Regions from separate parts of the Cytobacillus sp. SAFR-174 genome, predicted to be linked through region 1. Evidence: riboswitches for the same ligand, from Rfam matches in the RefSeq annotation. Region 1 holds a riboswitch; each other region holds the start of a gene.
What was found. Region 1 has a riboswitch for S-adenosylmethionine ahead of ACTHRG_RS07110 (methionine ABC transporter ATP-binding protein). Riboswitches for the same ligand answer to the same signal wherever they lie in the genome.

Region 1 (8,221 bases):
ATGGGCAACGAGATTATCCGCACCAATTTTAATATAAGGGTGAATGGTTGGCACCACCTGGCTGATGTTGCCGGCATCCGTCGAACCGATTCCATCCCGGTCCCCTTCCACTACGGTTTCTCCCAAGTCTTCAATCACTTCTTTAAACACCTTGTCATATGTCTTGTTTAACAGCAGGTTATCTACTTCGTTTTGAAATGCGATGACATTCAGCTTTGCTCCTGTTGCCAGTGCAACACCTTCAGCGACAGCTTTAACCTTCCGTGTTACCTCATTTAAATCTGTTCTGGTTGAAGCACGAATGAAAAATCTGGCTTTTGCATACTCAGGGATAATATTTGGAGCATCCCCGCCATGTGTAATAATTCCATGGATTCGCACATCATCCTTCAATTGCTGACGGAGAGCATTTATTCCGTTGAACAGCTGAATAACTGCATCCAGAGCATTGATTCCTTCCTCCGGTGAAGCTGCTGCATGGGCAGGCTTTCCGATAAACTCGAAGTCAAGCGGATCCACAGCCAGTGATGAACTGGTGAGGCGGGTATGGTTTGATGGATGAACCATAAGGGCAGCATCAATGCCTTCAAGCAATCCATGCTTCACAAAGCTTCCTTTTGCACTTCCATTTGGCCCGCCTTCTTCTGCCGGGGTTCCAAGCACTACTGCTTCTCCGCCGGTCTCATCAATAACCTTGCTCAATGCAATGGCTGCCGCCACACTTGTTGTGCCTATAATATTGTGGCCGCATCCATGGCCCAGTCCTGGAAGAGCATCGTATTCTGCAAGGAATGCAATGGACGACCCCGGTTTAGCGGATTTTTTCCGGGCCAGAAAAGCTGTTTCATGCCCGGCCACTGCCCGCTCCACTTCAAATCCTTCCTTCTCAAGAATGCCTGAAAGCAAGCGCGAGGCAAAAAACTCCTCATTCCCTATTTCCGGGTTTGCATGGATCTGATGGCTTGCAGAAAGGTAAAGTTCCTTATTATCATCAACATTCTTCCTGATTGCTTCTTTCAGTTCGGATAGTGCTTTTACAGGTGCCGTCATCATTGTTCCTCCTTTTATAAAGTGAAACTTAAATCAGTGGGGATTTTCCTTATCCCCCACTTATCCTCCTTTGATTCCTCTGAGTCTTGGTGTGGGGGTCTTACTGCCCGTTAGACTGCGATAAATTAATTACCAGCCAATATCACTTAATGGAATGAACGTCGGGATCATGCTTCCGTCATATTCTTTCGTGATGAAATCAGCTACATCATCTTCCTGGTAAAGTTCCGCAATTCTCTTAAGCGTTTTGTTATCCTTGTCTTCTGTTCTTACAGCAATGATATTTACATAAGGTGTAGCGGTTTCGCTTTCAATAAACACTGAATCCTTAGTTGGGTTGAATCCGGCGTCTACGGCAATTCCGTTATTGATGACTGAAGCCGACACATCCGGAAGTGCACGCGGCGTCTGCGCTGATACCATTTCTACAAATTCAAGGTTCTTTTTGTTTTCAACGATTTTATTCAAGTCCAGATTTCCGTCATAGTCCTCGGATAATTTGATCAGGCCGGCTTCCTCCAGTAAAAGAAGGGCTCTTCCGCCATTAGAAGCATCATTTGGAATGGCGATTTTGCCGCCTTCCGGAATGTCTTCTACAGATTTTACTTTCTCAGAATAAAGACCCATTGGTGCTAAAACAGTTGTCGCAATCGGTGTAAGATCCATATTATGCTCTTTAATAAAAGTGTCGAAATAAGCGACAGTCTGGAATGCATTTACATCAAGATCACCTTCTGCAAGGGCTACATTTGGCTGCACATAGTCAGAGAAAGTCACAACCTCAATGTCAATGCCTTCTTTTTCAGCTTTTTCGGCAATAAAGTCCCAGATGCGTGTATCTGATCCGCTGACACCCAATTTAACCTTCTTTGTTTCTTCTCCGCCTGTTGTGCTTGAGCATGCCGCAGTGAACACAGCCAATGCTAAAATAATGAATGATAAAAACAGTTTTTTCATGATGTGTTTCCTCCTAAGTTATCTTCTTCTGATTTTTTTTGATAAAATATTTCCGAATGACTGCAGGCCTTGAACCATGACCACTAAAATTGCAACGGTAATCAGCATGACGGTTGTATCGAATCGCTGGTAGCCGTATGTAATGGCAAGGTCACCAAGGCCGCCTCCTCCGACTGCCCCGGCCATGGCTGAAGCTCCGACCAGACCGATTGTCGCAATGGTAAAGCCTAATACCAGCGAACTGAGTGCTTCCGGTATCAGAAACTTTAAAATGATCTGGCCAGGTGTCGCTCCCATTGCTTCTGCCGCTTCAATAACTCCCGGATCAACCTCAAGCAATGAGTTTTCTATTAATCTCGCAATGTATGGTCCTGCATAAAAGACGAGCGGCACTACGGCTGCAGCAGTTCCAATCGATGTTCCGACAATCATCCGTGTGATTGGGATGATGGCTACCATTAGAATGATGAAGGGGACTGATCTGAAAATATTAATAATGCTGTTTATGATGTTAAAAACAACGGTGTTTTCCAGCAGATGCCCTTTCCTTGTCACAACAAGCAATATGCCGAGCGGCAGTCCGATAAAAGCTGAAAACAGCAAGGAGAATGCCACCATTTGGACCGTTTCGATTAAGGCTTCGATGATTTTTTCCTGGTTAACTAGCACGTGATGTCACTTCCTTTATTGAAACTTTTTCCTGGCTGATATACTGAATAGCACGTTTGATTTCACTGTCCGGACCTTGGAATTCGACAATCAGGTTGCCAAATGGTGTTCCCTGCAGTTCAGTAATATTTCCAAACAGGACGTTGAAGTCGATATTAAACTTTTTGGCAACCTGAGAAAGCAGCGGCTGCCCTGCAGAGTTTCCGACAAAGTTGATTCTGAATACCTTTTGAAGCCCCTGCTGTTTTTCAATTACTTGCTTAATGGAGTCAGGTATTTGATCATTCATAACCGTGCTGACAAAGTTTTTCGCTGTTGGAGTTTTTGGTGAGGAAAAGACATTGAAGACGGTTCCTTCTTCAATAATTTTCCCTGCCTCGATAACAGCGACACGATCACAGATCTCCCTGATAACAGACATTTCATGAGTAATGATCAGAATGGTAATGTTGTATTCTTTATTTATTTTTTTCAGCAGCTGCAGGATCGAGCTGGTGGTCTGCGGATCCAGAGCTGACGTTGCTTCATCACATAATAGAATGGAAGGCTGGGTCGCCAGCGCCCTTGCAATCCCGATTCGCTGCTTTTGCCCGCCTGATAGCTGATCAGGATAGCTGTTCGCCTTATCGGCAAGCCCTACAAAATCTAATAGTTCATGGACACGCTTTTTTATTTCATCCTTAGGGATCTTAGCCAGTGTAAGCGGCATCGCCACATTCGCAAACACGGTTTTGGAGTTTAAAAGGTTAAAATGCTGAAAGACCATACCAATGTTTCTTTTCACTTCGCGAATTTCTTTTACTGATAAAGCCGTCAGATCATGGCCACTTACAATGACCTTTCCTGAAGTCGGCTTCTCCAGCCAATTGACACAGCGGATCAAAGAACTCTTTCCCGCACCACTGAAGCCGATCACCCCGAAAATCTCACCCTTATTAATCTTTAAATCTATTCCATCCAGAGCAGCTACCTGCTGACCTCCGCTTTCATAGACCTTCTTTAAATTCTGAAACTCTATCATGCAGCATCTCTCCTTTGTTGGTGACAGGCACCTATACCACTTTCGTGATGTGGTATAGGTACCTGTCACCGCTTTATAAACAATTATTCCTATGCGAAAACTAAGATTTATATCCTGAAATTTACCCCTTCCGCCAGAAGAGGTTTTTTGAAATCCTCTCCTTATCTTTCAGGCTTTTTGCCTGCTGGATTTGGCACGGTGCGTTCTGCCTGCTGCCGAAGCTTCATTGGGCCAGGTCCCTCTGCTTCTCTCGATAAGAATTATTCATATGTTTATGAATAGAATCTTGATGTATTTTTTCCACATAAAACAAAAACCCTCTTCTAAAGAAAGAAGAGGGCAGCATTTATCAATGGTCCTCTTCTTATCTTTCAAGCAATGCTTGCTGGATTTGGCACGGTACACTTTTGTCCGCTGCCGAGGTGTCATAGGGCCAGTCCCTCAACCTCTCTTGATAAGAAGATTTTTATTATGCGGTTGTTAATATGTTTATTACTTTACCATCTTAAAGAAAAGGATGTCAATCATATTTTTTAAATATTTTCACTTGATCCATTTTCATAAATTTCTGTAAATTTTTAGAGCCATCTTTTCGGTGAATAATCACCACACCTGCTAGAGCGATCATCCCACCCACAATGGATAACATAGCCGGCACCTCCCCCAGCCAAACCCACGCAATGACAAACGCCATTACTGGAGTCAGATATAGAGAACTCACCGCTTCAGACGCTCCCCCTATGGATGCAAGAAAAGCCAGGGCAATATATGGAATTACCGTCGGAAAAATCCCCAAATAGAGGACACTTAAAGTGGATTCAGCCGAAGCATGAAAGATCTCATTTCCGAGCCCGGGAAGATAAACCAGCATAAAAGCAGTCCCTGCCCATACCGTATACGATGTAAATGACAAAAATCCGTATTTATTAAAATATTTAGTCTGAAATACGAAATAGATGCTTTCTGAAATGGAAGCAAGGAGGACGAATAAAATACCGGTTTGGATTTCAAACCCGCCTCCTGTACCAAGCGAAATTAGTGCGGCACCCGCAAAGCTGACAGCGGAACCCGTCCACCTTGCTCTTCCAAACCTTTCGCTTAAAAATAAAGCAGCCAATGCAGCCGAAAAGATTGGAGTCATTGATACAATCAAGCTTGCCGGCCCGGCGCTTACTGTTTTTTCACCCATATTCAGTGCTGTATGATAAACCGTAAAACCAAGGAATCCCAGCATAAAAATGGCAGGAAGATCCCTTATATCCGGAAGGCGCATCTTCGTCACCAGTGCGAGGGCACCAAGTGCAGCGGAGCCAATTAAAAGCCTGAAAAGGGCAAGGTGTTCCGGGGAGTATGATTCCAGCCCAGCCCGGATTCCCGGGAATGCGGATGCCCAGAGAATGATAATAGAACTATGCGCCGCGATAATCATAAATTTTTTATTTGCCAACTTCATCCCCCTTATCAGCATTTCCCAGCCATTATCTATGCTGCTTTTCAGGATAAGCAATAACTGATACAATGTCCTCAACCAATTAGAAAAGAATTTTGCCAGCCAATTTTTATAAAGGCGGTTATATGGATGGATACAGCACAATTGCCAAAATATCAGCAAGTTATGGAAACGATTAAAGGAAAGATTTCCAAAGGCGAATGGCCAATCGGAAGTAAAATTCCAAGCCAGCGGAAACTGGCTGAAGAGTTTGGAGTAAACCGAAGCACTATTATCACTGCTCTGGAAGAACTTGCAGCAGATGGATTAATAGAGGGGAAAACGGGGGTTGGCACTAAGGTTATTAATAATACATGGACTCTGCTCGCTTCAAGGCAGTCTGCCAGCTGGAGCGAGTATATCGATACAGGGATACACAGGGCCAGCGAAAAAATCGTTCAGGAAATTAATGACTTAGAAATGGACCCCGCTTTTATACAGCTCAGCAAAGGAGAGCTTTCCCCAGAAATTTTCCCTGTACAAACAATGCAGAAAGTTCTAAAGGAAGCTGCTGATGAATTGAGTGAGCTCGGTTATGAGGAACCAAAGGGGTATTTCCCATTAAGACAGGCAGTAAGTGAGTATTTGGCAACATCCGGAATCTTCACTTCTCCTTCCTCCATACTTATTGTTTCGGGAGGGCTGCAGGCACTGCAGCTTGTTTCACTCGGACTTGTGCAAAGAGGGGCACCCGTATTTCTGGAAAAGCCCTCTTACCTATATTCTTTACAGCTTTTCCGGTCTTCAGGCATGAATTTAAAGGGGCTGCCAATGGATAAGGAGGGAATTATCACTAAAAGCATCTCTTTGAAGAAATACGAAAAAGGGAAATCCATTTTATACACGATTCCTTCCTATCATAATCCTACTGGAATTTTAATGACAGAAAAAAGAAGGAGGGAACTGCTTGATGTGTGCAGAATAGAACAGCTGCCAATTGTGGAAGACGATATTTACCGTGAGCTATGGCTTGATGAAATGCCTCCGCCACCATTAAAAGCAATGGACAAAAATGGCCAGGTCCTTTATATGGGAAGCTTGTCAAAAACATTGAGTCCCGGACTTCGAATAGGCTGGGTAGCAGCACCTGAACCTGTTATCGACCGGCTTGCCGATCTTAAAATGCAGACTGACTATGGTTCAAGTTCACTTTCACAAAGGGTAGCTGAAAAATGGCTGTCCACCGGCCTCTATCAAAAGCATATGGAAAATGTACGTGAGAAGTTAAGAATTCGCCGTAATACTGCCCTGGATGCATTAGATGCTCACTTGTCCGGGATAGCAGAATGGAATTCTCCAGAAGGCGGTTTTTTTATATGGCTGAAAGTACCGTCCAATATTCCAATTCGAAGTCTCTATCGGCAGGCTATTTCAAGAAAGCTGCTGATGAATCCAGGCAGCATATACAGTGACGGACCGAATCATTATATACGAATTTCGTATGCTTATGCCCCGCTGGAGGAACTGGAGGAAGGGATATTCATCCTTGGAGAGGAAATAAGAAAGCTCCTGTGATCATAGTACCTAACAAGGTATTATTCTTTTCAATTGGCATAGAGTGAAATTTATCCTATATGTCAATCTAAACATGTATTGTATAATGATGGAAAAGTGTCATTTTTCAAAAAAGGAGGGAGAAAATGATTATGACTGAGAATCCGGCAGATTTATTCGCGGACAAAGTCGAAGCGAGGAATCTGCAGCTGGCCATTCAGCATTCCAGCGATGTGATTGCAAGAGTGACAAAAGAAGGCATTGCTTTATATGTATCCCCTTCCTGCCTGCCGACACTGGGGTATTCCCCGCAGGATTTTTACCGGAGCAGTCTTTACACATACTGCCATCCAAATGACCGGGATCTTCTAAGAGATGCACTGGCCGAGCTCGAACAGCTTCCGCATAATCGGGAGACTTTTCGTTTCAGGCACAAGGAAGGACATTATTTGTGGCTGGAAGCCAATTTTTCAGTCATTAATGAGGATAAAGAAGCGATTTGCATAATCCGGGATATGACACAGAGAATTATTATGGAAGAGGAAATTCTTGAGACACAGGAGAAGTACCGTTTTCTGGTGGAGTACTCAAAGGATACGATCGGAATGGTGACTCAAAAGGGGATTTGGACCTATATCAATAATGAAGGGAAGAAGCTCTTCGGGTATACGAGCATCAATGAGATGATCGGCACCTCCCTCCACGACTACACTCCTCCTTCAGAACATTCCACCCTCGATGATTTTCTGCAAACAAAGCTAAGCGTGAATTTTGAGCTTAATTTGATCCGGACTGACGGACAAATAAGAAAAGCCGAAGTCCAGCTGATCCCAACCACTTTTAAGAACAGAAAAGTCTACCAGATCATTATCAAAGATGTAACTGGACAAAAGAAGACTGAAGAAAAGCTGCAGAATGCTGAAAAACTTTCCGTGGTCGGTCAGCTTGCGGCAGGCATCGCCCATGAAATCCGCAACCCGCTTACAGCCATAAAAGGCTTTACACAGCTGTTATACGAAGAACATAAAGACAATTTCGCAGAGGTCATTCTAAATGAGCTGGAGCGGATTGAAGGCATCGTCAATGACCTGCTCGTTCTCGCCAAGCCTCAAATAACCGAAATGGAAAAAACCTGCCTGACAAACATAGTAAAAAGTGTGATTACTCTTTTAAACAGCCAGGCAGTCATGGAAAATATTCTGATCGAATTAACTCAGTCACCTGGCGAATTCTTTGTGAATTGTGAAAAAGATAAAATTAAGCAGGTGCTGATTAACATCATTAAGAACTCGATGGAAGCCATGCCCATGGGCGGCAAAATAAACGTCGATATCCGCCAGGAGGACCATTCTGTCATCATCACTGTCGAGGATGAAGGAATCGGCATACCGGAAGAACGCCTCGCCAAATTGGGAGAGCCGTTTTACAGCACAAAAGAAAAAGGAACAGGCCTTGGCATCATGATCTGCAAAAAAATCATTAAAAACCACGGCGGAAACCTATACATCCACAGCAGGGAAAATGAAGGCACAACAGTCCGG
Region 2 (8,221 bases), on a different contig from region 1:
TGAATAAACAGATAGAAACCAAAGAAGCGGCACTCAAAGATATACAGGCAAAAGAGCATAGTTCAAATGAAAAGCAGAACCAGCTTGCTTCTTCCCATGGTACACTCGCACAATCCATTCAGTTTTCAGAAGAAAAGTGTGAAGAGCTAAAAAAGAACAGTGAAGAGCAGCAGCAAAAAGAAACAAAGCTGTTCGATCATCTGCAAGGTTTTCTGCAAGGTGTAACAGCACCATTCACGAATGCCCTTTTATCAAAATATGCCCTGGAAGTGGAAGAGCTCCTCGTTCAAAATCGCGAGCAAGGGGAAGAATTAAAGAAAGCACTCTGGGAAACGCAGCTGGATTATGCCTTGAATGATGAGCATTTCTGGATTGCCAATAATGATGTGCAGGAACTGAAGGAATGGATTGATGAAAAGACGGGGATTGACGTATTTTACGGATCCCAATTTCTCCAATCCTTAAAGCCGGATGAAATGACGAGCCACATGCTTTCTCATCCTCTTCTGCCGTACGGCTTAGTAGTCAGCAGGCCGCAATGGGAAAAAATCAATAAGCAGGTCCTTAGCGGAAGGATGTATAAAAGTCCGGTCCCGATTTTTATGCGGGAAGAAATGGCGGGCGAAAATCAGCAGAATGCCTTTGTGATGATCACCGGGACGGAGAAGGAGCTGCTGGCGGATAAAAATCAGTTCACAAACTGGAAGATTCAGATTGCGAAACAAATAGAAGATCAGAAAGATACGCTTGCAGAGTTGGAAAAAACAGAAACAGCGCTGCGCCGCATTATAAAAGAAATCGACCGATTCCTTTCCCATGACCTTGCCGGTGATATCGAAAAAGAACTTCTTCAGGAAAAGGAAGCCCTGCTTTCGAGGAAAACGGAATTGCAGGCTATCATCGTGCAGGAGGAAAAAGAAAAAGAACTGCAGCTGGGACTTAGAGAACAGCTGGAAAAGACGAAGAAAAAGATTGAAAAGCTATCTAAAGATGCGGAATCCTTAGCGGAATTTAACCGAGAAAAGTCGATGCATCAGGAAAATAAACGGGTAAAGCAGGAAAAAGAGAAACAAAAGGAAGCTTTCGAAAAGCTGCAGAATGAGCTGGGAAATGAGCTTCAGACCATCGCTGACCTTCAGGAAAAGTGGAGCCAGACCTATCTGGAATGGAAGCTGTCAGCCGAACAAAACATTAAGAAGATCGGCTTCTTTATTGAAGGTGCAGCTTTTCCAGCCGCTGAGAAAGCAGAAGCTTCTGAAGAGGTTCCGCGATTATCACCCTATATTTTAGAAGAAATCATTGGCAGCATTGGAGAGCTTAAACAGCTGAAAAAATCAAAAGAAGAACAAGCCAGTGAACTGCTCGCGATTCAAGCGACAAGAGATGCGGAACAGAAGCAGCAAAGGAAGCTGGAGAAAAAACTTCATGCCCTTAATGAAGAGTGGAAGGATGCTTCTGTACCGGATGAACCAATAAGTATTTTGGAAAATATGGTTCAGACAGCTGCAAAGGAAACAAAGGCAGCAGAGAAAGAAGAGCGTGAGCAGGAAAAGACCGTAACCATTGCGGAAACTTCCTTAAAGCATGGAATGGATCAGCGTAAAAAAACCTCTAAAAAAGTGGCCAAGCATGACCAGCAGCCTGAAGAATGGGAAGAGCTTGATCTGGAAGTGAAGACGGTTGAAATTACTGATCAGACCAAACAGACAAATGCAGAAATAAAGAAGACGGAAGAGCGCAAAAAAGAGACAGAACAAAGTATAACTGAGTTTGAAAAAGATCAATTGCATTTATCCGTCATTCTTAAAGAGGAAGCGGCAGCTTTTTCGGATGAGGATATAGAAAAAATAAAGAGTCATGGAAAGCAAAGCATCCTATCCTGGAGTGAAAAACATCAGGCTATTCAGGATGAAGGGCAAGAGAAGCATGCGAAGATTGAACAATCACTAAGAAATTTAAAGCTTTCTATTGAAGGCAAGGATTGGGAAATTCGCTTTAAGAATGAAGTCTTAACTACGCTCGATCATATGGATACAAGGCATTATGCGCATATTCAAAGTGTCGTCCAGAACATGAAGCGCTTTTCTCAGAGCGGCCTGGAGCAGCTGGAGCGCGACAAAGAACGGGCGGAAAAGGCGCAAAACTTCTGGGCAAGCCGGGCAAGCATGAAGGTAATGAGCATTTCAGAGTCAATTCGCTCGATGATTTCGAAAATGAAGCTTAAGAATGAAAGGGGTTCTTTCCCGCTCGTCCAGCTTAAAGAAGATATCCTGCCTAAAAAAGCGGAAGATGTTGAACCTTTACTGAAGCAGCATTTCGTTTCAGCCATTAATAAAATTACAAAGCGATTTGAGATGATTGATGATAATAATCCGATGCTGGAACAGGAAATCAAACAGCTTATCAGTGATGAGCAAATTTTATTTGTTTCCCTCAGAAATCGCTATCCGGAGCTCCTGGTTTATAACATGCGTACAGACAATGCCTTCATGTACGGTAAACCGCAGCGTGAGCATTATTCGACCTGGCAGACGATCAACCAGGGTTCAAGGACGAAATCAGATGGCAGCGGCGGTCAAAAGCTTTCTGCCCGCATGGTCATGATGATGATGCTTCTTTCGGTCAAGAGTGAAACCGATCAAAGCTGGGTTCCGCTAGTCTGTGATAATCCCTTCGGCCAAGCTGCTTCTGCCCATGTGCTCGATCCTATTTTCGCTGTAGCCGATAAGCTGAAGTTCCAATTCATCGTCGTCACTCCGCCTGAATTGGTGAAAACAGAAATCAGCCAGAGATTCGAAGCGTACTATAAATTGGACTTCATCCGTGAAAAGGGGAAAGAAATTGTGTCGGATACGATTGTTCCGGCATTTAGGATTTATCAGGGAGAGGAAGCAGTTCATTAGATTTAAAAGAATGAAAGTATTGCCATTTTACTGAAACTATGCAATACTTGGGTGAAAATCAATAAGTATTCACAATTCTTATCACGAGAGGTGGAGGGACTGGCCCTGCGAAGCCTCAGCAACCCCTGATTATGTCAGGAAGGTGCTAATTCCAACAGAGTTTAAGCTCTGTGAGATAAGAGGTCGTTTTTAATAGTAAAGGCCTCTTATACTGAGAGGCCTTTTTTTGATGCTCTTTTATAGTTTGAGCTTGGTTAGATTAGAACGAAGAAAGAGGAGGAATGGTAAAATGGAAAACGGCGTTATACAGGTGCCGGAAGCATATTCAAGGATATTACAGGAATCAGATGTGCTCGGCTTCGGGCAGTCATGTGATCGAAAAACAGGGTTTTTACTAAAGGGGCTGGCTGCCTCAAAACCAGGGGGAAGCTTCTTGGAGCTGGGAACAGGCACGGGAGCGTCTGCTTCATGGATCATGGATGGGATGGATGAAAGCAGTAAGCTTACGACTGTTGACATTGATTCGACAGTGCAATCGATTGCAAGAAAGTACCTCGGTAATGACAGCAGAATTACATTTTGCTGTGAGGACGGCGCAGCATTTATCAATAGCCTGTCCGAAGGATTCGATTTTATTTTTGCTGACACATGGCCGGGGAAATTCGAGCTTCTGGACAAAACTCTGGATCATTTAAATATCGGCGGTTTTTATGTGATTCACGATGTGTTTCCGCAGCAGAAATTGCCTGAAGAATTCCGGATCAAAGCCACAAAACTTCTAAAAACTCTGCAGGACAGACCTGACCTGGACATAACAGAATTGGATTGGGCTACCGGGCTGATACTGGCTGTAAAAACAGCAGTGTGATAATTGTATTTATATATTAGTGGAGATGGAGAATCTCATGATGATAGTTGCTGCATATTTGTCGGAATCAATGAAAAGAGGTTTAATTGTTTCAAGGAGAGTGTTGGCATGCAAAGATTAGAGAATGATATTGTTCAATTAATTCCGATGGAACTTGAGCATGCAGAGGGAATTTATGAAGCGGCACAGGATCATCGTATATGGGAGCATATGTCTGTTGATTTAACTGATAAAAGCCGGGTAATTCAATACGTCAACGATGCGTTACAAAAACGTGAGCAGGGCACCGACTTTGCTTTTGTCATTGTCCATCAAAAAACAGGGAATATCATCGGTGCTACTTGGTTTCTCGATATCTCAATCCTGCATAAACGGCTCGAAATCGGCTCAACATGGATAAACCCTCTTTATTGGCGCACGAATATTAATTCAAACTGTAAATATTTATTATTAACATACTGTTTTGAAGAACTGTCCGTGAATCGCGTACAAATTAAAACCGGACATGAAAACTTCCGTTCACAAAAAGCGATCGAACGTACCGGTGCGGTAAAAGAGGGCGTCCTTCGAAATCATATGATACGAAAAGAAGGGACCATTCGCCATACTGTCCTATATAGTGTTATAAAGGAAGATTGGGGAAAAGTAAAAAGACATTTCGAAGAAAACTTGCTTTTCTAGGTTTTTGGAACAATTATACTTAATAATAATAGTGCTGGAAGGGTGTAGATCGAAGTGAATGATGATTCTTTTTTTACTGATAAAATCAAAAAGGCGCTTCAGAATACTCCCCCAGGGGAGTGGATTCCGGAGATACCGGATGATTGTATACGCCTGCATTGCGGCTACCCGGCACCTGACCTTGTGCCGGATGAAGAGGTAAAGGCAGCTGTTAATTGTCTATTAGATGAAGAACATGATTTACCGCTCCATTATATAGGCAGTCCAAAAACAGCAAAATTAAAGGAGCAGATTTTAGAAAGATTGAAAGAGCGGGGGATATCTGTAACGGAAAGTGAGCTTTTGATAACTTCGGGTGCCTGTCAGGCAATCGATTTGATTGCCCGCATTCTCCTTGATGAGGAGACAATTATTGCAATAGAGTCCCCCACCTATATGGAGGCTTTAGAGATTTTCCAAAATTACACCAAACAGATAATTAGTATTCCTGTAGACAAGGACGGACTTCAAACAGAGGCGTTGGAAGAGATCCTGGAGGAAAGGAATCAAAAAGGGCTTGCCCTTCCGCGTTTTCTTTATACGATCCCGACCTTTCAAAACCCAACAGGAACAACAATGACAGAAGAGCGCAGGCAGCATGTATTGGAGCTTGCGGACAAATTTAATTTCCTAATAGTAGAGGATGATGCTTATGGGGAATTATTTTTTAATAAAAGTCTTCCGGCTCTAAAAGCAATGGATCAAAACTCCCGAGTTCTGCATGTCGGTTCGCTATCAAAGATAGTGGCTCCGGGCATGCGTATAGGATGGATAGCCGGAACAAGTGAAATCATCCATGCATGCGCCTGGTTTAAAAAAGATCTGAACCATCCGTTTGCTCAAGCTGCCATGGCTGTTTATTTAGCAAACACAGATTTTAATGAAAAACTAGTAAACTTGAGAGAGTCATACAGGTCGAAATGCGCGGCTATGATCTCTGCACTGGAACAGTACATTCCTGAAGCAGCTTCATGGTATGTGCCTGAAGGCGGGTACTTTGTTTGGGTGAAATTCCCTGGTGCTGATACATCGCAACTGCTGACACATGCCCTTGCAGAGGGGGTATCTTTTATTCCTGGCAAGTACTTTTTCATAAATCAGGCAGCTGGAACAGAATGTCTTCGCCTTTCTTTCAGCTTTGCTGATGAGAAAGAAATAACAGAGGGGGTTTGCAGGCTGGGGAGAGTCGCAGAGGCCAATCTATAGAACTTAAATGAAAAGTAAAGATAAATTGGAGTACCTTCGGTAATGTTAGTCCAATTTTTAACCTATTGCTGAAACCACAGAAAAAGCCTGTCTGTTTCAGACACATCTGCGGTTTTTGAACTTTATCATTTGGCGGGTAAGTCATATGGGGATTAGAATATTCTGTCTCCATTAAAGATCATTCACTACACTGATCGAGAGAATAATTCGCATGCCTTCATATCTTTCAAATAACATTATTTAATGGTTTACCCAAACCTTGTAAGTACAGAGACAAGCATACAATCATTCAAGGAATTCTAGTCATATAAATGATAAAAAGGTCGAATATGACAAGAAGGGTAGAGTTAAAATGTTAAACTCTTATAAAAGATATAAAATTAAATATGACCAACTTAACAACTTTAGTTTTAAAAAAGGTGCTCCATATATATTAATTGTAGACTGGCATGGGGTTCTCTTTGAATTTTTAATAAGAATAAGAAATTCTGAAAAATTGCTTATCTTAGGTTCTGGTTCATTTGATCCAACCAGAATGAAGCCGCCAGTCTTTCAGCGTCATGCGTGGATCGATGATTTTAAGGAATCGCTTATCTATTACAATGATCCTACTTTATACTTGTGGGATAAACTGACAATTGGATGGGGAAATGGTACAGCTGACAGGCATTACTTGAAGGATGTGTCAGTACTCTTGAATAAAATGATCTTAAAGCTAAATTATAAGAAGAATAATGTTTACTTTTATGGAAGTTCTGCCGGAGGTTTTATGTCTTTAATGTTAGCCGGGCTTATAAAAGGTACTACTGTAATCGTTAACAACCCCCAGACAATTGTCACCAACTTTTACCCGCACCTAGTAAAACAGATGTTGGATGTATCCTATCCAAACCTTACAATAGAAGAAGTAAAAAAGAGATATAAAGACCGAATCATTGTCATTGAACTTTATAAAAAAGTAAATTACGTACCGAAGATCTATTACTTACAAAATATATCATCCGAAAAGGATATGATGAACCACCTGATTCCGTTTATGACAGATTTGAAGGGGATGTCTGAGAAGGTGTTTGCCGACAGGCTCCATATTCAACTATACGCAGATGAAAAACAAGGTCATAATCCGATAGGAAAAGAAGAAACACTCGATTATATAAACTCAATTATAAAATAAACGGAAGTCAAAGAGACTTCCGTTTATTTTAGCTTTTAGTTTCTTAACACTTTTGTGAGCAAAATAGCAAGCAAACAAGTGATAGACTTGTGTGATTAATATTATGTAACTAAAGAATGTAGTTAGACAAAATTGTATCGGTTTAAGAATAGTTTAATCCATAAATCAAAAAGAGAAAGTATAAAGGAGCAGCATGTTATGTCAATCATTGATAAATTAAAGCTTAACAAATATAATAATTTGGCTGTCCTCAACCAGCCAATTGACTATGATGTATTTAATGAATGCAAAACTACTTTATCAGGTGAACATGATTCAATCTTCATCTTTGTAGAAACAATTGATGAAATGGTGATTTATACTCGAAAAGTAATTAATGAAGAACTCCTGCTTGAAAAAGGATATTTATTTTTCGCTTTTCCTAAAAAAGGGAATAAACGTTATGATACATACGTTCATAGGGATGATATTTTTCCGGCAATGAAAGTGGAAGAAGACGGGTATGTGGAAAATAGCGAAGTGAAATTCTCGAGAATGGTAAGTATGGATGATGTCTTTACGGTTGTTGGATTGAAGCGTGAAAAGAAAAAAGAGAAAAAGTCATCGTCTCCTAGTCAATGTGTGGCTGATTATCAGGATAATGTACAAGATGTTGAAAAACTCTTAGCGGACTATCCAGATGAATTGAAATTTTTTCAGGATTAGACACCGGGTTACCAAAAAGATTGGGCTCGCTACATTTTTTCTGTTAAGCAGGAGAAAACCCGTGAGAAACGGGAAGCGCAAATGGTCGATATTTTATCACAAGGATATAAATCGATTGATTTGTTTAGGCAGAAAAAGAAATAATGCTTCCCGCCCCAGGTTACTTTAGTAATTAGGGGAAGGAACCTTTTTTAGAAACTAAGTGTATTTAACTCATCAAGAAATGCATCTAATTCATCTTCAGATAAAAATTTATATGCATATCCAAAGGAAATTGGTTCATTTCCAGTATGTTCCCGTTTAGGGAATTCCCGCAGGACTGTACTATGACGCAGACCAGTGGATTTTTCCTCCAGCTTCTTATTGCCTTCAACGGTTTTTGGATTTAACACAATCGTAATTTCTTTATTCGGAAGCAGATAAATGACTTCGCCGTTTCCAATATGTTTAAATTCAACACCCTTAGATGTTTCCTTCATCGTTTTGAATTTGTTTAACCCAAATGTATTATGTATGTTTCCCATTGGATCATTCACCTCCATTTAATAATGCCATCTCATATTATAAGGCAGAATGCCTATTTTGTACTATAGAAACCTAAGCATGAGAAAAAGGAGTTTGATATTCTCCTTTTTCTCATGCATA
Region 3 (8,221 bases), 120 kb from region 1:
AGCCTGACCCTGTAACTGGCGCGAGGGCGGTCCCAATTTATCAGAATAATGCTTATCAGTTCAAGAATACAGATCACGCAGCAGATCTCTTTGCCCTGAAAGAGCCGGGATATATTTATAGCAGAATACATAATCCCACTGTCAGTGTATTTGAGGAAAGAGTGGCCCTGCTTGAAGGAGGAGTGGGTGCGCTGGCTCTTGCCAGCGGCCAGTCTGCTATTACGCTTGCCATTTTAAATATTGCCGAAGCTGGTGATGAAATTGTTGCTGCATCCAATTTATATGGAGGTACTTATAATTTGTTTGCAGTCACACTTCCCAAGTATGGAATAAAGGTGAAACTGGTCGATCCAAAGGATCCGGAAAATTTCCGCAGCGCCATTACAGATAAAACAAAGGCTGTCTTTGCCGAAACGATTGGAAACCCGAGCCTGAAAATCCTGGATATTGAAAAGGTTGCCGCAATTGCACACGAAAAAGGTGTGCCGCTGATTGTCGATAACACTTTTGCTACCCCTTATCTTTGCAGGCCTATTGAACATGGAGCTGATATTGTCATACACTCTGCGACAAAATGGCTGCTCGGCAATGGTACCACTATGGGGGGAATAATAGTTGACGGCGGAAAATTCGACTGGAATTCCCCTAAGTTCCCGGGATTCACAGAGCCGGATCCGAGCTACCATAATATTGTCTATAGCGAAGCAATCGGCGAAGCAGCTTATATTATCAAAGCCCGTGTACAGCTGTTAAGAGACTTAGGGCCGGCAATGAGTGCGCAAAGTGCATTTCAGTTCACATTGGGCCTTGAGACTCTGCATGTAAGAATGAAGGAGCATGTTGCCAATACTAAAAAGGTAGTGGAATATCTGGAGGCGCATCCGGCCGTTAATTGGGTGCTCTATCCAGGTCATGAAAGCCACCCGGACAAAGAATTGGCAGATAAATATTTGCCAAAAGGAGCCGGAGCAGTGGCTGTATTTGGAATAGCTGGCGGAAGAGAGGCTGGAGCCAAGCTGATCAATAGCCTGCAGCTATGGGCACATGTGGCAAATGTCGGGGACGCAAAGAGCCTGATTATTCACCCTGCAAGCACTACTCATCAGCAGCTGGATGAAGAAGGCTTAAAGGCTGCGGGAGTTTCGGAGGATCTAATTCGGATTTCGATCGGCATCGAAAATGCAGAAGATTTAATTGAAGACCTGGAACAGGCGATAGAAGCAGCTGCAGGTCTCACATCACTTGCTGCAAAAGCGTAAAGGGAAATTTACCATTCACTTTTTTCCGAAAGTTTGAAATTTCATCGTTGACACCTTTTTAATGGCTATGATACGATAGCAAACGTAATTAAAAAACTGCTTAATTCATTTAAAGTATTAATTGAATATAGAACGTAACGCTCTTATCAAGAGAGGTGGAGGGAAGTGCCCTATGAAGCCCGGCAACCGTCAATTAGTTGAAATGGTGCCAATTCACTCAAAGCATAGCTTTGATAGATGAGAGAAAGGACTAAATCTCTTTATGCCTTTCTGCTCATGTGCAGAAAGGCATTTTTGCTTTTGCGCATGAAAGCCTATGAGGAGTAAAAGATAAGGGAATAAAAGCAGTCTATTAATTATTATCTGTATCTTTCGATAAAAGAGGTGACTATCACGTTGATTTCCATAAAGGATGTACAGAAGATATTTTCTTCAAAAAAAGGCCAGGTTAAAGCAGTTGATGATGTAAACCTGGAGGTAAAAGAAGGAGAAATATTCGGTGTTATCGGATATAGCGGTGCAGGTAAAAGTACCTTAATCCGCATGCTCAATGGGCTGGAGCTTCCTACCCATGGCAGTGTTACTGTAGCAGGCAATGAGGTTTCAAAGATAAAGGGAAGCAAGCTGAGAAAAGCTCGTCAGGAAATAAGCATGATTTTCCAGCATTTCAACCTGTTATGGTCAAGAACAGTAAGAGAAAATATTGCATTTCCGCTTGAAATCGCAGGTGTTTCCCGGCAGGAAAGGCTCAAAAGAGTAGACGAGCTCATTAAACTCGTCGGTCTGGAAGGAAGGGAAGATGCCTACCCTTCTCAGCTTAGCGGAGGTCAAAAGCAAAGGGTCGGAATTGCCAGAGCCCTTGCCAATAATCCAAAAGTGCTGCTTTGTGATGAGGCGACATCTGCCCTTGATCCTCAGACAACAGATTCCATTTTGGAGCTGCTTGTAGACATCAATGAACGACTGGGCTTAACCATTGTCCTTATTACACATGAAATGCATGTAATCCGTAAAATCTGCCATCGGGTTGCTGTTATGGAAGGCGGCCGGATTGTGGAAATCGGACCTGTATTGGATGTCTTTAAGAATCCGAAAGCTGTGATTACAAAGCGCTTTGTCCAGCAGGTGACAGAGCCTGAAGAAACGAAGGAAACAATTGATCATCTGGTCGATTTGTATCCAAAAGGAAAAGTAGTCCAATTAGGATTTGTCGGCGAATCAGCTGAACAGCCATTGATTACAAACCTGATCCGTCACTTCCAGGTAACTGTTAATATTCTTCAGGGGAAGATTTCCCAGACGCAGAATGGTTCCTACGGTACCTTATTCATCCATGTTGATGGAGAACCAGAGGAAGTTGCAAAAGCAATCGAATATATCCATTCTCAGCAAGTGGGCGTGGAGGTGATTTCCAATGCTTAATGAATGGTTTCCAAATGTGAAATGGGACTCCATGTGGGAAGCTACTGTGGAAACTCTCTATATGACAGCTATTTCTGTTATTGCAACCTTTATTTTAGGAGCGATTTTGGGGCTGCTGCTCTTTTTGACCTCGAAAGGGAATATATGGGAAAATGCAGCAGTCAATAAAGTTATCTCTGCGTTCGTCAATATTTTCCGTTCGATTCCATTTATTATCCTGATTGTATTGCTGATTCCTTTCACGAAGCTTTTGCTTGGAACAATGATTGGGGAGGATGCGGCATTGCCTGCATTAATTATTGGTGCTGCCCCGTTTTATGCCCGAATGGTGGAAATCGGCTTGAGGGAAATTGACAAAGGGGTAATTGAAGCTGCCAAGTCTATGGGCGCAAAAACAAGCACGATCATCTGGAAGGTTCTGCTTCCAGAATCAATGCCCGCCCTTGTTTCGGGAATTACTGTGACAGCTATCGCACTGGTTGGCTACACGGCAATGGCTGGTGTAATCGGTGCCGGGGGACTTGGAAATCTGGCTTATCTGGAAGGATTCCAGCGGAGCCGAAGTGATGTAACGCTTATGGCGACCGTCATTATTTTAATCATCGTATTTATCATCCAGTTTATTGGAGATATCATTACAACAAAATTAGACAAACGATAAGGAGAGATTGACATGAAAAAATGGTTATCACTTGCTCTTGCACTGGCAGTTGCACTTGTTCTTGCAGCTTGCGGCACTTCAGAAGAGGGCGGCAATGCCGGAGAAGGCGGAGATAGTAAAGATAGCAAAAAGATTACAGTGGGGGCTTCCAATGTCCCTCATGCTGAAATTCTTGACGAAGCAAAGCCATTACTTGAAGAAAAAGGCTTTGAACTTGATGTTGTAACATTCCAGGATTATGTATTGCCAAACCAGGCTCTAGAGTCTAAAGAACTTGATGCTAACTACTTCCAGCACATTCCTTATCTTGAGTCACAAAAGGCTGAGCATGGATATGATTTTACGAATGCAGGCGGAATTCATATTGAACCAATCGGTGTGTATTCCCAAAAGTATAAAAAACTTGAGGAGCTTCCAAAGGGTGCAACCATCATCATGAGCAACTCAGTCGCAGACCATGGCCGCATCCTTTCCATGCTTGAAGCTGAGGGACTTATCACTTTAAATGAAGATGTGGAAAAAACGGAAGCAACACTGGAAGATATAAAAGAAAATCCAAAAAAATTAAAGTTTGATACTGAATATGAAGCATCACTTCTTCCTCAGATTTACAATAATGGAGAAGGAGACGCAGTCCTGATTAACTCCAACTATGCAATCGATGCAGGATTAAATCCTCTTAAAGATTCAATTGCAATCGAAGATAAAGATTCACCATATGTAAATGTAATTGCAGTACGCACAGGTGATGAAGAAAAAGAAGGAATTAAAGCTCTTGTGGAAGTGCTTCGTTCCAAGGAAATCCAGGATTTCATTCTTGAAAAATATGAAGGTGCCGTTGTGCCGGTATCTGAGTAAAGCAGAAATGCAGGCGTTCACAGCGCCTGTTTTTTTTGTGGATCAGCAATCCCGCTTCCCGTATAGATTGAAAAGCAATCAAACATACTAACCTTGATACTATTTGAAATGGAGTGGAGATCGATGGAACATTATCAGGAACCTTCAAACTCAATAGAAGAAGCCCTGCATGATTATAAAGTCGGATTAGGTGTTTTTACTGAAAAAATGCCGGATTTGGCAAAGCATTATAATGCTTTTACAGAAGCCTGCTTTAAAGAAGGAGTGTTATCCCAAAAAGAGAAGCAGCTGATCGCCCTCGGCATCAGTTTATATTCTCAGGATGAGTACTGCATTATTTACCACATGAAAGGCTGCATTGATCAAGGTGCGTCTGAAGAAGAGATTCTTGAGGCAGTAGGAGTAACAGCAGCTTTTGGCGGCGGAGCGGCAATGAGCCAGGCAGTTACGCTTGTCCAGGAGGCCATGACCGAATTGAATCAGCGAAATCACTGAAAATCTTCTCCTGCTTAGCAGCAGGAGTTTTCTTTTGAAATGATGATTTTTCAGAAAATTTATAAAAACAACCATTAATCCAGAGCATTCGGCCAGTATTCTAAGGATAGGAAGTATGAAAGCGTTTCACCAGTTCTCATTCCTTATTTTGCTAAAAAAATCAGGTTTTTTCCGCTTTGTGCGGGGTATAGTGTGAGTGTTAAGATTTTAGATGTAAAACCAAATGCTGAAAAGCATAAAAACCGAAAGGATTGATTCATTATCAGTCAGTTACAGCTGAACTACACGAGTGAAATGGAAAAAGCTATGCAAGCTGCCCATGGAGTTGGATATGAAGTGTACAGCCGGAAACATGATATTCGAATGGAAGTTGAAAAAAGACGTGAAGAAGATTATCTTCAAAGCCAGCGGTTAGTTGCAGATCTTGAAAGAAAAATTCATTCCTAAGTTAAAGGTATATATAATAATGAAGTAAATAGTAACCAGTGCCAATGATGCACTGGTTTTCTTTTTGCAGTACATGAAATTACAGTACCGGGAAAAAATAGACAGGACATGCTGGTTTCCGGTAATTTCACTCTTTGATGACAAAGATTTTATATGATAAAATCTATATCTGCAGGCTTTCTAAACATTTTCGTTTGAAAAGTTTGTTTATGGTCTCAAAGAGTTGCTATGATATTTGATTTGTTATAAGATTGTAATGAGAATAAAATGAGAATAGAGATTTGCGGATGAAACCGATTTACAAATCTTTTTTTATTGACGGAGGTATATATTATGGCAGGATCAGTACTTACAATTAAAGACCTTCATGTTGCTATTGAGGGAAAAGAAATACTAAAAGGTGTAAACCTTGAGATTAAAGGCGGAGAAATTCACGCAATCATGGGGCCGAACGGTACAGGTAAATCTACTTTATCTTCTGCTATCATGGGCCATCCAAAATATGAAGTAACACAGGGAAGCATCACTTTAGATGGTAAAGATGTTCTTGAAATGGAAGTTGACGAGCGCGCACGTGCCGGCCTATTCCTTGCAATGCAATATCCAAGTGAAATCAGCGGCGTAACAAATGCCGATTTTTTACGTTCTGCAATTAATAGCCGCCTTGAAGAAGGAAATGAAATTTCTCTTATGAAATTCATCCGCAAAATGGACAGCAAGATGGAATTCCTTGAAATGGATCTTGACATGGCTCAGCGTTATCTTAATGAAGGTTTCTCAGGCGGAGAAAAGAAGCGCAATGAAATTCTTCAATTAATGATGCTTGAACCTAAAATGGCTATCCTGGATGAAATCGATTCCGGATTGGATATCGATGCATTGAAAGTTGTTTCAAAAGGAATCAATGAAATGCGCGGAGAAGAGTTCGGATGCTTAATCATCACACACTATCAGCGCCTTCTTAACTACATCACACCTGACCATGTTCACGTCATGATGCAGGGCCGCGTTGTAAAATCAGGCGGACCGGAGCTTGCACAGCGCTTAGAAGCTGAAGGATATGACTGGATTAAGAAAGAATTGGGCATTGAAGACGAAACAGTTGGGCAAGAAGCGTAAGCGTTAGGGGGATCACTATGACAACGGAAATAAAACTACCATTTGATAAGGAATATGTTAGTTCCTTTTCAAAAGATATGGGCGAGCCGGCATGGCTGACAGAACTCCGTCTAAATGCGCTTGCAGACGCGGAAAGCCTGCCAATGCCAAAGCCTGATAAAACTAAAATAGATAAATGGAACTTCACACAGTTCGAAAAGCACATTGTCGGAAGTGAAGACTTTGCGTCTCTAAACGACCTTCCTGAAGATGTAAGAAACCTGATTGATACAGAAGCTGGCGATCAGAATTTATATATTCAGCGCAATAATAGACCAACGCATTTGACTGTATCTAAAGAACTGCAGGAAAAAGGTGTTATTTTCACAGACATCTTTACAGCGGCAAGAGAACACAGTGAGCTGCTACAGAAGTATTTTATGAAGGATGGCGTCAAAACGGACGAACACCGTTTAACTTCTTTGCACGCGGCTCTTTTAAACGGCGGAGCGTTCTTGTACGTTCCGAAAAATGTGGAAATTTCAGCGCCGATTCAAGCTGTATATATCCATGATGATAAAGAGGCAAACCTGTTCAACCATGTATTGGTTGTAGCTGATGATAACAGCTCAGTTACTTACGTGGAAAACTATCTTTCTGTAGTTGAGGAAGCGAACGGCATCTTCAATATTGTTACAGAGGTCATTGCAGGTGCAAATGCACGAGTACAATATGGTGCGGTTGACACACTTGCTAAAGGAACAACAGCTTATGTGAACCGCCGCGGGGTTGCAGGCCGTGATGCCCGCATTGAATGGGCTCTTGGACTTATGAACGATGGCAATACAGTTTCAGAGAATACAACTAACCTTGTTGGAGACGGTTCTTTCGGGGATACTAAAACAGTTGTTGTAGGACGCGGAGAACAGACTCAAAACTTTACAACGAAAGTAGTTCATTTCGGAAGGAATTCTGAAGGCTACATTTTAAAGCATGGGGTTATGAAAGACTCTGCTTCATCCATCTTTAATGGAATCGGTAAAATTGAACATGGGGCTTCCAAGTCAAATGCCGAGCAGGAATCACGCGTACTGATGTTAAGCGAAAAAGCGCGCGGGGATGCCAACCCGATTTTATTAATCGATGAAGATGATGTAACAGCAGGACACGCAGCTTCAGTCGGCCGTGTGGATCCATTGCAGCTTTATTATTTAATGAGCCGCGGCATCTCCCAAAAAGAGGCTGAACGTCTTGTTATTCACGGCTTCCTGGCGCCTGTTGTTAATGCTCTTCCAATTGAAGGCGTTAAAAAGCAGCTGACTGCCGTTATTGAAAGGAAAGTAAAATAATGAATGCCCGTGAGATTCGGCAAATGTTTCCCATCCTGGATCAGGAAGTCAATGGAAATCCTCTTGTTTATCTGGACAGTGCCGCTACTTCCCAAAAGCCTGTTCCGGTAATTGAGGCGATTGATAAATACTACCGGGAATATAATTCGAATGTTCATAGAGGCGTCCATACGCTAGGCACGAGAGCAACCGATGGCTATGAAGGTGCCAGGGAAAAGGTGCGTAAATTCATTAATGCAAAATCTACTGAGGAAGTTATTTTCACAAGAGGAACAACAACTTCCATCAATACAGTTGCAGCAAGCTACGGACGCGCTAACCTCTCAGAAGGCGATGAAATTGTGATCTCCTATATGGAGCACCACAGCAATATCATTCCGTGGCAGCAGGTAGCGAAACAGACGGGTGCCACATTAAAGTACCTTCCCCTGCAGGAAGACGGAACCATCTCCCTTGAGGATGTCAGGACAACCGTAACAGCCGATACCAAAATCGTATCGATCATGCAGGTATCGAATGTACTTGGTGTTATGAACCCGATTAAGGAAATTGCAAAAATCGCCCATGAAAATGGCGCTATTATGGTTGTGGATGGTGCACAAAGTGCTCCGCATATGAAAATAGATGTTCAG
Region 4 (8,221 bases), on a different contig from region 1:
TATCAGCTTCCTCCGCTGCCTCACTATTAGAAAAGCGTGTTTGTATATCCCACCTATTTTTAATGTCAACAAGCGTTTTCTCCGTTTTCGCTGAAGCAATAATCTGCCTTGCATTCACCAGATCAGATTTTAATATACCCCCGATTATCGCCTGAGCCATTTTTCCGCTTCCGATAAAACCGATATTTTTATTCATTAATGCACACATCCTGTCTTGTAATCCTTTTGCTATTATACTGCAGGTATGGTTATGAAAAAATAGCACAGGGTAAAAACATAAGACCGAACCTCATAAAATACTTATTGGAGAGATTGACTATGAAAGAGATAACACAATATGCTCCTCTTCCAGACAGCTTTTACCGGCAGCCGACGCTTCTGCTGGCTGAAGCTCTTCTGGGCTGCTTATTGATCAAAGAAACTGAAGAAGGAATTGCCTCAGGCTATATTGTCGAGACGGAAGCTTATATGGGCCCGGAGGATAGAGCAGCACACAGCTTTGGGAACAGGAGAACAAAAAGGACCGAAATCATGTTTAATGAACCAGGTTTTGTCTACACTTATGTGATGCATACCCATTGCCTCGTTAATGTTGTGAGCGGTCAAAAGGAAAAGCCGGAAGCTGTATTGATCAGAGGGATTGAACCTGTCGACGGAATTGAGTTAATGAAGAAAAGACGTAAGATGGAAGATCTTAAAAACCTCACTAATGGGCCAGGTAAATTAACTAAAGCTCTCGATATAACAATAGATGATTATGGCCGCCATTTTACCAGCCCTCCTCTAATGATTGCTAAAGGAATCCCTCCCGGGGAAATCAAACGGGGAACACGAATAGGCATTGATAATTCCGGTGAAGCACGGGATTATCTCTGGAGATTCTGGATGTCCGATAGTCCTTATGTATCACGGAACAGAAAATAACAGCTATATTAAAAACGACCGGAAAGCCCCCTTCTGATTGGGTTTTCCGGTTATTTATCTGCCTTAACCTGCTTAGTTTTTTTATTTTTTCTTAAATTGGATAGGATAGGAATAACTGTGCGCTCTGGGAAGAGGTGAATGGAATGAATGCTCTATATGCTTTTTTGTGGATTTTCGCTCTATGGAAGTGGGGTGACTGGAGAAATTGGAAAATGTATTATCCCACCATCCTTTTTTACATATTAGGGGACTTTTTATATTTATATCTGCTCTCAGACTTTTATCCGATGTGGACATATGATCCACAGGGGGTCGATGAGAAGGTGAATCTTACAAATACCCATGTCAGTTTTTCCATTATGGCTGTAAAGTATCCGGCAACTATTTTGATCTATCTATACAGATTCCCTGGAGGAAAATTTATTAAGAAACTGCTTTATATCTCAGGCTGGGTCCTTCTCTATACGGTAAATGAGGTGGTTGATATCAAATTTAATCTGATAAAGTACGATAATGGCTGGAGTTTAAAATGGTCGATTCTTTTCAATACTGTTATGTTTACCATCCTTTGGGTGCACCACAAGCGGCCAGCTGCCGCATGGGGACTTTCCATTCTTTTCATCCTCTTCCTATGGAGGCAGTTCGATGTGCCATCAGCTGTTTTTAGATAAGTGTCTAATTTCATTGCAATTTGTCGATAAAAAAACAAGCTATTTTACTGGACTTTTTTTATTAAAGCGTTTATTTTACTATAAAAAGGCAATATTCTATGTATAAGTTTCAATAAATTGGAATGGGATGGTGTTACGATGGCAAACAAGAAAAATGTTAAATCTCCCGGCAAAGATCTCAATATTGGTGCGAATGTTTCATTAAACGGCCTGGTAACAGCTGTTTTTGATAATATGGTCCATGTCCAGATTGGCGCTAAGATAGTAACAGTTCATGTTAAAGACCTGTATTCCGGATTAAATAATCCTTTATTTAATAAACAGCAGGCTTAGTATCCACCATCTCTAAACATACTTCAGGAGGGGCAGCTCAAAGGCTTGCCCCTTCTGTTTTTCAGACCGTCTGTACCTGCTTATACTTCCCTGCCGTGACTGCATAATCTCCAAGCACTTGATAAGCCTTCAAATCGGATTTGTCTAATAATGACACAGCCTCTGCAGCTCCCTTAACGATCAGGGCCTGCTCTGACACTTTGCTGACGATTTCAACTCCCTCAAGGAATTCATATCCTTCAACATCACCCAATATAACCCAGAGCTGCTGTTCAGGGACCTTCTCTTCCAATGCAGCTTCCTCATATGCTGAAGGGAAATCGGCTTTGCCCACATGAATTAAATCTTCAATAATCGCACTCGCTGTCGGGAACATGCCTGCTCCAGGTCCCTGCAGACTGATATTCCCGACAATATCCGCATCGATTGAAACGGCATTCTGCACGCCTTCTACTCTGTATAGAGGATGCGATTCACCTGTCAGGACCGGCTTTACTGTACAGCGGACAGAATCTTTTTCCCTATGAATCGATGCTGCATGCTTGAATTTCAACCCCAGCGAATCAGCCAATCGGATTTGCTCAATCGTAATATCAGTAATGCCTTCTCTTACAGAGTATTCCTGTGCAGGCGCTTTCCCGAATACAAGCTCGCTCAGAACAACTGCTTTGTAAAAGGCGTCATATCCTTCGATATCATTTTTAGGATCGGCTTCTGCATAGCCTTTTTCCTGAGCGATTTTCAATGCTTCTTCAAATGATAAGTTCTCTTCGCGCATACTTGTCAAAATGAAATTGGATGTGCCATTTAAAATTCCTTCAATCCGTTCGATCCTGTTGGCATTCAGCAGCTGCCTGATGGTCTGAATGATGGGGATACCGCCGCCGACTGTTGCTTCATATCCCAGTGATACATTCTTTTCTTTTGCCAGCCTCGCAAGCTCACTTCCATGAAATGCAAACATCTCTTTATTCGCTGTAATGACATGGCATCCTCTCGATATGGCCTGGCGCAGATACGTATAGCCCGGCTCCCTGCCAACAATGGCATCAATTACGACATCAAGCTTTGGAAGCTCAATAATATCCTGAAAGTCATCTGTTAAAAGCACCTCATCATCAGGCAAAGAATGTTTATTTACATTTTTGACCAGGATAGCGGAAACCTTCACTTCTTTCCCGAGTATCGCCTGTAGCCTTCCCTGATGCTTTCTGATTGTTTCATACACTCCTTTTCCAACAGTTCCAAACCCCAATAGCCCGATCGTTATTGCTGACATTATTTATTCCCCCTGGATAAAATTTATTGTGCCTGCCGTAAAAAACAAAAAACCCCTTCCGTCCATTACAGACAAGAAGGGGTTTGAATTAATATTCCGTTCATTCCGCCTTCTTATCTTCGGAAAATGTATTCCTCTGAATTTGGCACCGTGCATGAATGCTGGTTGCCGAGGCATCATAGGGTCAGTCCCTCCGCCTCTCTTGATAAGAAGTTTCTAAGTATTCAATTTATATGAATCATAAACATTTATCAGGACTGCGTCAACCTTTTTGAAAATTATTTTCTTCAGACGCTTTCACTTTCATTGAAATCTTCTGTTATGATCTCAAGAAAATGTTTAAGGATTCTGGCAGTCAGCCCCCAGATGACCTTGTCCTGGAAATAGTAAAATACCTCTTCCGCTCTCCTTGTCTGCCAATTGTAATTTTCACCTCCGGCAATTAAATCAAAAGGAAAATTTTCTTCAGGCTCTACTTTAAAATTTACGTGATATGTTTCAGGCTTTACTTTTTTCAGAAATGAAAGGGGGACGGTAAAAACCTCTTCTACTTCATCAGGGTTCGGGACAATCTTGTCCGGGTTTTGGATAATGCCTGCATAAGGGTAAATAATTTGACCGAAGGAGATCATGTAATCCAGCGGGGAAACATTTGTGATGCTGTCTTCGCCCACACCGAGTTCCTCAGAGGTTTCACGGACGGCCGTATGCTCTTCATCCCTATCTTCCGGATCTATCCTTCCGCCGGGGAAACATACCTCCCCAGGCTGCCTTCTCATTTTAAGTGAACGCACTTCAAATAGGACATGTACCTCATTATTGATTTCAACCAGCGGAAGCAAAATAGCGAACTTGGAAAATCGCTCACTTCCCAAAATAATTGGGGTTCTGTTCCCTAACCTTTTAGCCAGTTTCTCAATCTCCATATCTGCCCACCTCCAGCAGCAATTCAATTCAGTTATTATACCTTTATCATACTGTATTCTTTGTGTTTTATTAATTTATACGGCTTGTGCCATATAATGATTCAGGACTAAACGCTATTGCATCCAGCCCTTCAAAAGCAAAAGAACGTTTCTCCGCCAGCAATTCAGGGAAATAAAAAAATATCATACTACACTGGGAGTGAAAAATATGCAGAAGAATATATTAATAGGCGGATTCGATACTCAGCAAGAGCTTAAAGAAGCCATTGAAGGTGCAGGGTCAAATGGATATCAGAAGGAAAATCTTGTGATCGTCTCAAAGGATGGCGCAAATCTTGAAAGCTTTGCAGACAATTACGGAGTGAACTTGCGGATAGTCGGTTCCCAGGAGCTGGGCAATCAGCGTTTTCTTGATTCTGTTAAAGCTCTATTCATGGGGGAAGATCCGGCCACAAGTTCAGGGATTGATCCCGATAAAAAAGATGGTACACGATTTGATGAACATGACCTGGATCGATACGCAAGCATGGTTTTTGACGGAAAATATGTCTTAATCGCTGACTATTATGGGAAATATCCAAACTCCACGCAGGACAATCAGAGAATCACTGCCGAAAACTCTGAAGGATATATGGAGAGTGCTTCAGCCCGGGAGGTTGTCCATGAATCGGATATCAAAACACTGGCAGATAAATCCGCTGATCCATGCTGTGTCAGCGAGAATCCCAGTCGTGTTCAGCATTCACATACTTCAGCAGAGATGAAAACCAGTGAAGTAAATCGGCAAGAATTGCTTACAAAAGACAGGCTTAAATAGCATCAGCCCCCTGAAAATGGGGGCTTTTTGCTGAAATAAAAAGAGAGGTTTCCCTCTCTTTAGGCATATTTCTTCTTATCCTCTTCCTGTTTGAAAAAGCTTTTCATCGCATGGAATACATCTGCTTTTTGCTTAAGAATATAATATCGGAAATCATCATTTTTGATATTTTTATAGGCGGACATCAGAGTCGAGTGGCGGTTGTACTGGTTGACCTCACCGTATCCAAACATATTGGACACCTTCATCAGGTCTTCCACCAGCTTGACACAGCGGGCATTATCAGAGGTCAGGTTATCACCGTCTGAGAAGTGGAAAGGATAAATATTAAATTTACGCGGATCGTACTTGGCATCTATCAGCTCAAGCGCTTTTCGGTAGGCAGATGAACAAATCGTTCCACCGCTTTCTCCTTTTGAAAAAAAGTCCTCTTCTGAAACCACTTTTGCTTCTGTATGGTGGGCAATAAATTCAATTTCAACTGTCTCATATTTGGTTCTCAGGAACCGCGTCATCCAGAAGAAAAAGCTTCTGGCCATATACTTTTCCCAGATCCCCATCGATCCGCTCGTATCCATCATCGCAAGCACGACAGCCTTCGAATCAGGCTTTACAATTTCATTCCAGGTCTTAAACTTCAAATCTTCCTTATAAATCGGGTGGAACGCTGCCTTGCCCTTCATTGCGTTGCGCTTGAATGCCGACATCATGGTCCTTTTCTTATCAATATTGCCCATTAAACCTGTTTTTCTGATGTCATTAAATTCAATATCCTCTACAACATTTTCATCCTGTTCTTTTCTCTTTAAATTAGGCAATTCCAATTGTTTAAATAAAGCCTCTTCAATTTCCATGAGTGATACTTCTGCTTCAAAATAATCCTCGCCTGCCTGGTCGCCTGCTCCTTGCCCCTTTCCGGGTCCTTTCTGGCTGCCGGATCCGTCACGGGCCACTACATCTCCAATCTGGCTATCTCCATCGCCTTGGCCGACATGTTTGTTTTTATCATAGTTATAACGGATTTTGTATTCATCCAATGAGCGAATCGGAATCTTTACCACTTCCCGCCCATTCGACATTACAATGTTTTCTTCCGTTATCAAATCAGGCAAATTGTTGCGGATTGCTTCCTGGACTTTATCCTGATGACGCTGCTGGTCATCATAGCCTTTGCGATGGAGGGACCAATCTTCTTGGGAAATCACAAACTGATGGTTATTGACATTCGTCATGTTAACCCCTCCTTTTAAAATAAATTTCACACATTACAGCTTTCCAACATACAATATCGCGAGTGTCAAAAAAAGATGAAACATCCCCATTTCAGCAGTCTGCCTTCATTTCATAGATTCATTTCCCGGCAGTGATTTTAATATTCATGCACCAATACAAAGAAATGTTTATTACTCTATCATATGCGGGAAGACAAAATAATTTACAAATAATTTTGACAATAAGACATTCGAAGCATCTTTTAGACAAGCCCATTTTTTATACAAAAATAAACCTCCGCGATCAGCGAAGGTTCTTGTCTTTGTTTTTATTCTGAATGGGATCCGGATATTTATCGTAATCCTCTTTTAATTCTTTATTGGTCCGCATATTTTCCATCTGCTTGCCCAGGTTTTCCATTTCTTCAATATTTTCCGCCATTGAGCTGTTTCTCGGTGTATAATCCTTATCTAATTCTTTCTTTTTCATGAATATCACCTCTGCTGTATTTATACCCCTAATTGGGCCAATCTAAACTTTTATAATAGTTCTGAAGCATAAATATGGCCAAGTGTAAATAGGATTATACAAAAGGGGGGATTTTATGAGCGAAATCCTTTGCTGCAGCTGGTGCGGTGAATTATCGATATTTGAGCGGACCGTTTACCTTGAAAATAAGCCAGTCTGTCAGGAATGCCAGAAAAAAAAGAATGAACCCGCATTAACAATAGACAAAAATGGATGAAGAGGCTTTTCGAAGCCTCTTTTTTATATTTATTAAATCTATTAATTACATACTAAAAAATAAGCCTGGCATCAATACTGCCAGGCCCTTCATTTATCGATTCAGCAAGCTTCCCACATAGCGGAGCAGTTCGTTTGCTGATGTGGAGTTATAGCCATGTTCGTCGATCAGACGTGCTACTACCTCATTCACCTTCTTCAGCTGCTGCTCATCCGGCGTTTTTGAAGATGTGGTGATTTTCACAACATCTTTCAGGTCAGCGAAGAGTTTCTTCTGGATGGCTTCGCGCAGGCGGTCATGCGAATTATAGTCAAAGCGCTTGCCTTTTCTGGCATAAGCGGAGATGCGGATGAGGATTTCCTCCCTGAATGCTTTCTTCGCATTCTCGGAGATGCCGATTTGTTCTTCGATTGAGCGCATCAGCTTTTCATCCGGACTGATCTCCTCACCGGTTAATGGGTCGCGCAGCTTCGCTTTATTGCAGTATGCTTCAACATTATCAAGATAGTTTTCCATAAGCGTTTTTGCAGATTCTTCATAGGAGTAAACAAATGCCTTTTGGACTTCTTTCTTGGCGATATCATCATACTCTTTGCGGGCCAGAGAAATAAAATTCAGGTATCTTTCCTTAAGCTCTGGAGTGATGGATGGATGCTGATCCAATCCTTCTTTAAGCGATCGCAGTACATCCAGCGCATTGATGCTTGTGATATTTTTGCGGATGATTGTCGAAGAGATCCTGTTGATGACATAACGCGGGTCAATGCCGCTCATGCCCTCATCTGCATGCTCTTTTTTCAATTCTTCCACATCTGCTCTATTATAGCCTTCAACACTCTCACCATCATACAAACGCATTTTCTTAACTAAATCAATATCGCCTTTTTTCGGATCCTTCATGCGGGTTAAAATCGTAAACATCGCTGCCACTCTTAAAGTATGCGGTGCAATGTGCACATTGGAAACATCGCTTTCACGGATCATTTTATCGTAAATCTTCTCTTCCTCTGAAACCTTTAAATTATATGGGATTGGCATAACGATAATCCTGGAATGCAAAGCTTCATTCTTTTTATTGGAAATGAATGAACGATACTCTGTTTCATTCGTGTGAGCGACAATTAGCTCATCTGCCGAAATCAGGGCGAAGCGTCCGGCTTTAAAGTTGCCTTCCTGAGTCAGGGACAATAAATGCCATAAAAACTTCTCGTCACACTTCAGCATTTCCTGGAATTCCATCATACCTCGGTTTGCTTTATTCAGTTCCCCGTCAAAACGGTAGGCACGAGGATCGGATTCTGAACCATATTCAGC

Region 2: linked by a shared signal. The riboswitch ahead of ACTHRG_RS17880 (O-methyltransferase) and the one ahead of ACTHRG_RS07110 (methionine ABC transporter ATP-binding protein) in region 1 are both predicted to bind S-adenosylmethionine.
Region 3: linked by a shared signal. The riboswitch ahead of ACTHRG_RS07705 (methionine ABC transporter ATP-binding protein) and the one ahead of ACTHRG_RS07110 (methionine ABC transporter ATP-binding protein) in region 1 are both predicted to bind S-adenosylmethionine.
Region 4: linked by a shared signal. The riboswitch ahead of ACTHRG_RS15855 (homoserine dehydrogenase) and the one ahead of ACTHRG_RS07110 (methionine ABC transporter ATP-binding protein) in region 1 are both predicted to bind S-adenosylmethionine.

The regions. Positions count from the first base shown of each region.
Region 1 is NZ_JBQCMZ010000005.1:89,660-97,880, reverse strand. It holds gene ACTHRG_RS07125 (M20 family metallopeptidase) at 1-1,050, opposite strand, end outside; gene ACTHRG_RS07120 (MetQ/NlpA family ABC transporter substrate-binding protein) at 1,180-2,007, opposite strand; gene ACTHRG_RS07115 (methionine ABC transporter permease) at 2,026-2,676, opposite strand; gene ACTHRG_RS07110 (methionine ABC transporter ATP-binding protein) at 2,666-3,697, opposite strand; SAM riboswitch class I at 3,856-3,957, opposite strand; SAM riboswitch class I at 4,059-4,158, opposite strand; gene ACTHRG_RS07105 (DMT family transporter) at 4,218-5,144, opposite strand; gene pdxR (MocR-like pyridoxine biosynthesis transcription factor PdxR) at 5,277-6,701, shown strand; gene ACTHRG_RS07095 (PAS domain-containing sensor histidine kinase) at 6,827-8,221, shown strand, end outside.
Region 2 is NZ_JBQCMZ010000019.1:36,312-44,532, reverse strand. It holds gene ACTHRG_RS17885 (hypothetical protein) at 1-2,903, shown strand, start outside; SAM riboswitch class I at 2,979-3,085, shown strand; gene ACTHRG_RS17880 (O-methyltransferase) at 3,193-3,771, shown strand; gene ACTHRG_RS17875 (GNAT family N-acetyltransferase) at 3,880-4,452, shown strand; gene ACTHRG_RS17870 (PLP-dependent aminotransferase family protein) at 4,507-5,697, shown strand; gene ACTHRG_RS17865 (glycosyl transferase family 2) at 6,050-6,871, shown strand; partial or broken gene ACTHRG_RS17860 (YdeI/OmpD-associated family protein) at 7,070-7,720, shown strand; gene ACTHRG_RS17855 (hypothetical protein) at 7,768-8,100, opposite strand.
Region 3 is NZ_JBQCMZ010000005.1:207,711-215,931, forward strand. It holds gene ACTHRG_RS07700 (O-acetylhomoserine aminocarboxypropyltransferase/cysteine synthase family protein) at 1-1,259, shown strand, start outside; SAM riboswitch class I at 1,400-1,503, shown strand; gene ACTHRG_RS07705 (methionine ABC transporter ATP-binding protein) at 1,656-2,681, shown strand; gene ACTHRG_RS07710 (methionine ABC transporter permease) at 2,674-3,342, shown strand; gene ACTHRG_RS07715 (MetQ/NlpA family ABC transporter substrate-binding protein) at 3,355-4,200, shown strand; gene ACTHRG_RS07720 (carboxymuconolactone decarboxylase family protein) at 4,324-4,695, shown strand; gene ACTHRG_RS07725 (hypothetical protein) at 4,990-5,142, shown strand; gene sufC (Fe-S cluster assembly ATPase SufC) at 5,476-6,261, shown strand; gene sufD (Fe-S cluster assembly protein SufD) at 6,279-7,589, shown strand; gene ACTHRG_RS07740 (cysteine desulfurase) at 7,589-8,221, shown strand, end outside.
Region 4 is NZ_JBQCMZ010000015.1:88,611-96,831, forward strand. It holds gene proC (pyrroline-5-carboxylate reductase) at 1-196, opposite strand, end outside; gene ACTHRG_RS15840 (DNA-3-methyladenine glycosylase) at 319-924, shown strand; gene ACTHRG_RS15845 (CBO0543 family protein) at 1,068-1,595, shown strand; gene ACTHRG_RS15850 (hypothetical protein) at 1,734-1,928, shown strand; gene ACTHRG_RS15855 (homoserine dehydrogenase) at 1,990-3,207, opposite strand; SAM riboswitch class I at 3,318-3,419, opposite strand; gene ACTHRG_RS15860 (NUDIX hydrolase) at 3,495-4,133, opposite strand; gene ACTHRG_RS15865 (general stress protein) at 4,342-4,950, shown strand; gene yhbH (sporulation protein YhbH) at 5,010-6,182, opposite strand; gene ACTHRG_RS15875 (hypothetical protein) at 6,466-6,651, opposite strand; gene ACTHRG_RS15880 (hypothetical protein) at 6,767-6,907, shown strand; gene ACTHRG_RS15885 (PrkA family serine protein kinase) at 7,001-8,221, opposite strand, start outside.